2 regions of the Rahnella sp. PD12R genome follow, and region 2 is predicted to be linked to the other one. Evidence: predicted binding sites of a transcription regulator. Region 2 holds the regulator's gene; the other holds the start of a gene.

Region 1 (4,432 bases), on a different contig from region 2:
TCCGTCGCATTCAAACAGGTATTCAACCACCCAGAAGTCGAGGAGCTGGAATTACAGGGTTACCGGGTGATCAGCGGATTACTGGATATTTACAGCCCGTTGCTGGATATGCCATTGTCTGATTTTAGCCAGCTGGTTGAAGAGGATACGCACAGGAAATATCCTATAGAAACCCGTCTGTTGCATAAGATTTCTGCCAAACACCGTCTGGCGTATAACAATGCCGTCGTGGCGCTCGAAGGCGCAGGTGTTTCGGAATTTTCCGCGCAGGAGTTCTATTACCGGGCGAGAATGATTCAGGATTATATCAGCGGCATGACAGATCTTTATGCGTACGATGAATATAGACGTCTGATGGCGGCAGAATAATTTACCCGTCATACTTTGCATTGCAGATGCGTTGGCCGCATTCAGTCGCCCAAATCACTGACTACAGTCAGCTCATCGGGACTTCTTCAATTGCCGCCTTCCTGCAATACGAATTATTTAGGGTAAAAGTTAAGGGTTAAATTTAAACGTCTTTTATTTTCTTTACGAAACTGTCCGAAAAAGCGCCATTTGTAAATAATGACAATACTTTTTTACCATTGTCAGTATGACCCTGATGAACTTCACGCTATTAATACCATCTCAGTATCACGACTACCAAACAACGCGACTATTTTGGTTGCCACAATAATTTTAAGAGATCCTGAAAAATGAAAAAATCGACTTTATTCCTCAGCGCTTTAGCGTTAAGTGTTGGTATGGCAATGGCCCCGGTTTCGTCTGCTCTGGCTGCCGAAACCGCATCTTCGAGCACCACACAGCTGCCAAGCCTGGCACCGATGCTTGAAAAAGTGATGCCGTCCGTGGTGAGTGTGAACGTGGAAGGCAGCGCGCCGGTGAAAACACCGCGTATGGGCCAGCAGTTCCAGCAATTCTTTGGTCAGAACTCTCCGCTGTGCCAGGACGGTTCGCCGTTCCAGGGCTCCCCGGTTTGTCAGGGCGGCGGTCAGGGACCTGACGGTCAGCCAGCACCTGAACAGAAAGAAGATTTCCGTGCGCTGGGTTCCGGCGTAATTATTGATGCGGATAAAGGTTATGTTGTGACCAACAACCACGTTGTTGATAACGCGACAAAAATCAGCGTACAGCTGAACGATGGCCGTAAGTTCGATGCGAAAGTGATCGGTAAAGATCCACGTTCTGACATCGCGGTTATTCAGCTGCAAAACGCCAAAAACCTGACCGCGATTAAAATCGCCGATTCCGAGCAGCTGCGCGTGGGTGACTACACCGTGGCGATTGGTAACCCGTATGGTTTAGGCGAAACCGTGACATCCGGTATCGTGTCTGCGCTGGGACGTTCCGGCCTGAACATCGAAAACTATGAAAACTTCATCCAGACGGATGCGGCGATTAACCGCGGTAACTCCGGCGGCGCGCTGGTTAACCTGAACGGTGAACTGATTGGTCTGAACACGGCGATCCTGGCACCGGACGGCGGCAACATCGGTATCGGCTTTGCGATCCCAAGTAACATGGTGAAAAACCTGTCCAAACAGATGATCGAATTCGGCCAGGTGAAACGTGGCGAACTGGGCATCATGGGTACCGAGCTTAACTCCGAGCTGGCGAAAGCGATGAAAGTAGACGCACAGCGCGGCGCATTCATCAGCCAGGTCATGCCGAAATCTGCCGCAGAAAAAGCGGGCATCAAAGCGGGCGACGTGATCCTGAGCATGAACGGCAAGCCAATCAGCAGCTTCGCGTCGTTCCGTGCGGATATCGGCACCATGCCAATCGGCACCAAAGTGACGCTGGGTCTGCTGCGTGAAGGCAAACCGGTGAACGTTGACGTGACCATTGAGCAAAGCACGCAAACGCCTAAAGTGGAATCCGGCAACATTTTCACCGGCATTGAAGGTGCTGAGCTGAGCAATGGCACCGCGGGCGACCAGAAAGGCGTGAAAGTTGACGAAGTGAAACCGGGTTCAAAAGCTGCGAGCATTGGCCTGAAAAAAGGCGATGTGATCCTGGGCGTGAACCAGCAGAAAGTCGCTAACTTAGGCGAGCTGCGTAAAATTCTGGATACCAAGCCGTCTGTACTGGCGCTGGATATTCAGCGTGGTGACTCTTCAATCTACCTGCTGGCGCAATAATCCGCAGGCAGTCCTCACAAGGCACGCTCCGGCGTGCCTTTTTTTATGCTTTTTTCTCCCGATCCGCGCCTGAATTTTCTTGGGCATTTGCTTAAAAATGTGACCTTACCCGCAACTTCAATAGGTGCTTTCGCTCTTTGGGCATTTGCATAATGTGTCGGCGTAAGCCGCTGGGTATGCTGGTCTGACAACGATAAAACAGGCAAGGCAGGGGATCATGTCAGCGTATCATCTCGATGCAAAGCTGGCGCAACAGATTGTTGCCCGAACAATGCAAATCATTGATAGTAATGTGAATGTCATGGATGGACGGGGAAGAATAATCGGTAGCGGTGACGATCAGCGTCTTGGCGAATTGCACGAAGGTGCGCTGTTGTCCATTTCGCAGGAACGTATTGTCGATATCGATGAAGGTGTTGCACGGCATTTGCACGGAGTGCGTCCGGGGATCAACCTGCCGCTGCGCATAGATGGCCAGATTGTCGGCGTGATTGGCCTGACAGGCAATCCGTCGCAGCTGCGTCAGTACGGCGAACTGGTCTGCATGACCGCCGAAATGATGCTTGAGCAGGCGCGTTTGTTACATATGCTCGCGCAGGACAGCCGTTTGCGCGAAGAACTGGTGCTGAACCTGATCCGCGTGGACGAACTTTCTCCTGCATTAATGGAGTGGGCGCAGCGTCTGGGCATTGACCTGAACCGCCCGCGCGTGGCGGCGGTGGTCGAAGTCGACAGCGGTCAGCTCGGCGTGGATTCCGCGATGGCGGAGCTGCAACAGCTGCAAACCTTACTGACCACGCCGGAGCGCGATAACCTGATCGCGATTGTTTCGCTCACCGAAATGGTGGTGCTGAAACCGGCGCTGAACAGCTACGATCGCTGGGATCCGGACGGTCACCGGCAGCGAATCGATCATCTGTTGTCGCGCATGACCGAAACCGGTCGTCTGCGCGTCCGTATTTCCCTCGGCAACTTCTTCAGCGGCCCCGGCAGTATTGCCCGGTCGTATCGCACCGCGCGAACCACCATGACCGTCGGCAAACAGCGCATGCCCGAGCAGCGTTGCTACTTCTATCAGGATCTGATTTTGCCGGTGCTGCTCGACAGCCTTCGCGGCGGCTGGCAGGCCGATGAACTGGTGCGGCCGCTGGCGCGTCTGAAGGCCACCGACGGCAACGGATTACTGCGGCGTACACTGGCGTCGTGGTTTCATAATAATGTGCAACCCACGGCAACGTCTAAGGCACTTTATATTCACCGTAATACGCTGGAATATCGTTTAAACCGTATTTCGGAATTAACCGGTTTGGATCTGGGAAATTTTGACGATCGCCTGTTGTTGTATGTGGCACTTCAATTAGATAACGATCAGGTTTAATTAATCTGTGCGTCCTGAAAGTATTTCTTTAGCGGATATTTTCAGGACGAAATTGCCGAATTTAATTAAACGTGACGTCAATCACAAGCCATTCTCTTTTCGTGAACTGACTCGCATGGTACTGGGCATTCGCCTCAAGATAAATGCAAACCGCTTTCCATGCTTGTCACTTTGCCTAATGAGTTGGTTTCCGGTTGTTCTTATACTGGCATTCTTCCTTCCTCTCTGAACCCTACAGTTCTGTGGCTGGCTGGAATGACTTATACCTTGGGGTATTTGCATCACTCTCAATTCCGGAGAACATCATGGAAACAATCGTTTCATCAGCCAGTGCCGTGAAAAAAAGAACTAATGCGCGCTACTGGATCGTGGTGATGTTATTTATCGTCACATCATTTAATTACGGCGACCGCGCGACGTTATCTATTGCAGGGTCGGCAATGGCGAAAGATATCGGTCTCGATTCTGTCGGGATGGGATATATATTTTCGGCATTTTCCTGGGCCTACGTTATCGGACAAATACCCGGTGGCTGGTTACTGGATAAATTCGGTTCCAAAAAAGTTTACTTCTACAGTATTTTCATCTGGTCATTATTCACATTGTTGCAAGGGTTCGTCGATATATTCAGCGGCTTCGGCATCGTAGTTTCCCTCTTCGTATTACGTTTCCTGGTCGGCCTGGCTGAAGCGCCTTCTTTCCCGGGCAACAGCCGGATTGTTGCGGCATGGTTCCCGGCACAGGAACGCGGAACAGCGGTTTCGATTTTTAACTCCGCACAGTATTTCGCTACTGTGATTTTTGCCCCGATTATGGGCTGGCTGACACAGGCCGTAGGCTGGTCACACGTCTTCTTCTTCATGGGCGGACTGGGGATCATCCTGAGCTTTATCTGGCTGAAAGTGATCCA
Region 2 (4,432 bases):
CAGCACGGTATACGACACCAGCGTGATGACCAGCATGCAAATCAGCGTGATGCCTTCCGGCAATTCCAGCCTCAGTAATCCGGCGGCAATCAGCAGACCGGCCAGCGTGCCGAGTGCACGGTGCTGGATACGCACACGCGTGGCGTTATAACCGTTCTGGCTGACCAGCATGATGGTCAGCAAAATCCAGTACGGCTTGGGCAGATTGAAGAAAAGCCCGAGGCTGCTACCGATCGCCAGAATCAGCCCGAGGCGCGCGGCATTGCGCAGGGCGGAGGATTTAAAGGACAGGTAGCTTTTCACCGCAGGCCAGAAAGGCAGGCGCGGCTGGGAGTTCATCAGATCGCGGCGGTACAGCGGGCGTTGCGTCCGCAGCAGTCGCGCGATACGGCTGAAATGGTAATAACAGAACTGGCCGACCGGATTCTGCGGGTTCTGCGCCGCGATTTTTTCCAGCGCCGCCAGCTCATTCGCCATGGTGAAGCGTTCGGAAAGGCGATGGTAGAGAATATCGTCCGCAATCACGCGCAGACGGGCGGAAATCACCTGCGCATTCCGGCGGATCACCGCTTCGGCGTGGCTTTCTTCCACCAGTTTTTGCACTTCTTCCGGCTGATGCAGGCTGACCGTAATGTGCTCCTGCAAATCGAGCGCCACCTGAAAACGCTGGAACAACCGTTTGTGGTGATGATGATGTCCATGCTGCGGCAGCATGTGCAGTTGCTGATACAACAACGCAATCAGGTCGATAACCTGCTGCTGGCGTTTGAGCAGCGGCGGAAGTGCAGTTTCCGGATCGGTATGTTGCGTCAGCAGGCTGTACTTGGCTTCGAAATAATCGGCCAGTTGCAAATACAGCTGGCTGAGCGTTTCGCGCATCGGTTGTTCTTCGGAAATACGGAACCACGCCCAGTTAAACAGCCCGTACCAGGCGGTGCCGGCGGCAAAAAGCGCGGGTGCCTGCCACATTGGCCTCACGCCGACCATACTCAGCGTAAAGATGGTGGCCACCAGCGCGCCGGGCAACAGGCGCGCATGCAGCGGACTGATTTCACCGGTGACGCCGAGCAGCAAAGCCAGCGTTAACATGATGAGCGGCAGAGGAATGTGCCAGTTTTCGAGCATCACCTGTAAAAGGATACTGCTGACGGCAAACAGCGAACCGCCGATAATCAGGCGTTTGAAAAAGCGTTTGTGCGGGGTATCAAGGCCGGCGACGTTGCAGCAGGCCGGGCACAGGGAAAACAGCAGGCCCATTTGCAGATTGCCAAACAGCCAGCAAATACCGACAGGCAGGCACAACACCAGCGTCTGGCGCAGCGCGTAGTTAACTTCGGGATGATAGAACAGTCTTCGCCATAGCGTCATGGGTAAAGCTTAGCCCATAAAAAAGGCGCGACAGTAAGCTGTCGCGCCAATTCCTGAGGGATTAACGTGTGCCGTAAACGACAATCGTTTTACCGTGTGCGGAGATCAGGCTCTGATCTTCCAGCATTTTGAGAATACGTCCGACTGTTTCACGTGAACAACCGACGATTTGGCCGATTTCCTGACGGGTGATCTTGATTTGCATCCCGTCCGGATGGGTCATTGCATCAGGCTGTTTAGCCAGATTAAGCAAAGTTTGCGCGATACGGCCTGTTACGTCGAGGAAGGCAAGGTTGCCGACTTTCTCTGACGTCACTTGCAGACGGTTTGCCATCTGCGCGGAAAGACGCATCAGAATATCCGGGTTTACCTGAATCAGCTGGCGGAATTTTTTATAAGAAATTTCAGCCACTTCGCAGGCAGTTTTAGCACGAACCCAGGCACTGCGTTCCTGCCCTTCTTCGAAGAGTCCCAGCTCGCCGATGAAGTCACCTTGGTTAAGGTATGACAGTATCATTTCTTTGCCTTCTTCATCTTTAATCAGGACGGCAACCGACCCTTTCACGATGTAGTACAGCGTTTCGGCTTTTTCACCTTGGTGAATCAGCGTACTTTTAGAAGGATACTTATGTATATGACAGTGAGACAGGAACCATTCGAGAGTCGGGTCTGTTTGTGGCTTGCCGAGAACCATTTGCTATTATCCTCTGTTGTTATCGCTGCCCAAAATCACAGGGCTCAGAGTTCCCTGTACGGCACTTACTTTAAAAAGCGCCCTTTCAGCATATAACTCCCCAGAAATGCTGCAAGCGGATGTCGGAGTGAAACAGCCTGATTATTGCTGTTAACACCGTGGGTTCTGTTCTTAAACCGCAAAAACCGTCACCGCAATTTACTGGAAAGTATGTTTCGGCTTTGTTTGTAACACAGGTTTGCAATGCTGTCTTCTGTTGTCTCGCTTCAGCATGATGGCGATCGGGTTACGTTGCCAGTTTTTGGGTGAAAGGGTAGTCTGAGGGGAAAATTTGACGAATTTATCCACCGGGAGAAGAGCACATGCACGCACGCGTAAAATGGGTAGAAGGGCTGACGTTTTTAGGTGAGTCAGCGTCGGGCCATCAGATCACAATGGACGGTAATGCGGGCGACAAAGCCCCGAGCCCGATGGAAATGTTGCTGATGTCGGCGGGCGGTTGCAGCGCGATTGATGTGGTGTCTATTTTGCAAAAAGGCCGTAACGACGTGCGTGACTGCGAAGTGAAACTGACGTCTCAGCGCCGCGAAGAAGCACCGCGTCTGTTCACGCACATCAACCTGCATTTCATCGTCACCGGCAAAGACCTGACGGATAAAATTGTGGAACGCGCGGTCAGCCTGTCTGCGGAAAAATATTGCTCTGTATCCCTGATGCTGGGCAAAGCCGCGACGATCACCCACAGTTTTGAAGTCGTGAACGCCGAATAAGTCACGACCAGCGATACGACTGGCACTGACTTCGCAGTAAATCCAGAAATCGCCGCGCAGCAAATGTCAGCGGCGATTTCTGCGAATAGAGTACGCAATATTCCGCTTCCGGCAGCGTATCGATATTGAGCAGGCAAAGTCTTTCCTGCAAGCCGAACGGCGCGCGCATCGCCTTCGCCACAATCGTCAGATAATCCGACTGCAACACCATATTCAGCCCGCACACCACCGAATCCGTTCTTACCGGCGTTTCACCGGCTGGCGCATTAAAGCCGTTCATCGAAAGCTGAATCTGCTGGTAGTAACCCATATCCGTTTCCGGCAACACCCAGCGCGCGCCCTGTAATTCTTCGAGCGTGGTGGCACCTGCCAGCGGATGCCCTTGCCGCGCAATCACGCCAAACGGCGCGCTAAACAGCGGTTCACGCACCAAATCTTCCAGCGGAAAACCCGGCCCGGCGGTCCCGACGGCAAAATCGAGTTTCCCTTCACGCAGCGCCGGTAACAGCGTCGAAAGCTGGCCTTCCTTAATCAGCAGTTTGGACTGGGGAAACTGCGTTTTGAATGCTTCATTGAGAGCCGGAAACACCGTCAGCGCCAGCAGTGATGAAAACCCGATAGCCACCGAACCCTGCGAATACTGATTGATCTGCCGGATCTCATCCGCCGCGCGTTCAAGTTCTTCGAGAATAAACTGCATGCGCTGCGCAAAGGCGCGGCCGGTTTCCGTCAGCGCCATGCCCTGATTGCCGCGCACGATAAGCTGAGTTTCAAGCGTTTGTTCCAGTTCCCGCAAGGTTCTGCTGACGGCGGGCTGCGACTGATTCATCGCCCGCGCCGCGCCGCGAATGCTGCCGCTGCGGATAACCTGCTGGAAAACCTTGAGTTGCTGCAATTTCGGTAAATAACGCATGTCGCCTCGCTTGAAAGCCCTATCAGTAAAAAGCATCACCTACCCAAAAATTGCATCTTATGGCAAACCTGTAAAGCTGATAGCTTCAGATTTGGAATAAATAATGTGTTGTTATTCAGTTGATTACGTGATGCATGTCGCATTTTACTATTCGCCCGACAGTGAGAACTTCTGACGCGGTGATAACAAAAAGGGATATCCGCTATGAAAAGTCGTTCCCTGATGATCTTCCTGCTGTTCGTCGGTTATGCGGTGGTGTATATCGACAAAACGGTGATGGGGTTCGCGCTGTTGCCGATTGAGCGGGAATTTAACCTGCAACCGGAGCAGCTGGGTTACATCACAGGCATTTTCTTCCTGGCCTATTCGCTGTTTCAAATTCCTGCTGGCTGGCTGAATGACCGATTCGGCTACAAGAAAGTACTCGGTATCTCGCTGTTTTTGCTCGGCGGGTTCGCGCTCTGCTTCGGTTTGCTGGGATTCGGCCTCGGTTTACTGGTGACGTTTCGCTTTCTTTCCGGCGTCGGGCATTCCGGTTATCCGTGTTCCTGCGCCAAAGCGGTGGTCTCGAATTTTGATGTCGGGCAGCGCACTTTCGCGCAGTCCGTATTGCTGTCATCCGCCGGTCTGGCGATGACCGCCGGGCCGCTGATTGCGGTGTACGCACTCGATACGCTCGGCTGGCGC

Evidence for each region. The regulator CRP, encoded in region 2, controls carbon source genes, mostly activating them, when cyclic AMP is high. The targets are predictions, from matches to a motif close to ATGTGANNNNNNTCACAT.
Region 1: the regulator CRP is predicted to act here: its motif matches at 2,242-2,259, upstream of KWG64_RS23535 (CdaR family transcriptional regulator).

What each region holds. Positions count from the first base shown of each region.
Region 1 is NZ_JAHTMS010000017.1:3,851-8,282, reverse strand. It holds gene dgt (dGTPase) at 1-369, shown strand, start outside; gene degP (serine endoprotease DegP) at 699-2,144, shown strand; gene KWG64_RS23535 (CdaR family transcriptional regulator) at 2,362-3,522, shown strand; gene KWG64_RS23530 (MFS transporter) at 3,828-4,432, shown strand, end outside.
Region 2 is NZ_JAHTMS010000005.1:378,267-382,698, forward strand. It holds gene KWG64_RS12795 (YccS/YhfK family putative transporter) at 1-1,368, opposite strand, end outside; gene crp (cAMP-activated global transcriptional regulator CRP) at 1,430-2,062, opposite strand; gene KWG64_RS12805 (OsmC family protein) at 2,425-2,832, shown strand; gene KWG64_RS12810 (LysR substrate-binding domain-containing protein) at 2,834-3,745, opposite strand; gene KWG64_RS12815 (MFS transporter) at 3,950-4,432, shown strand, end outside.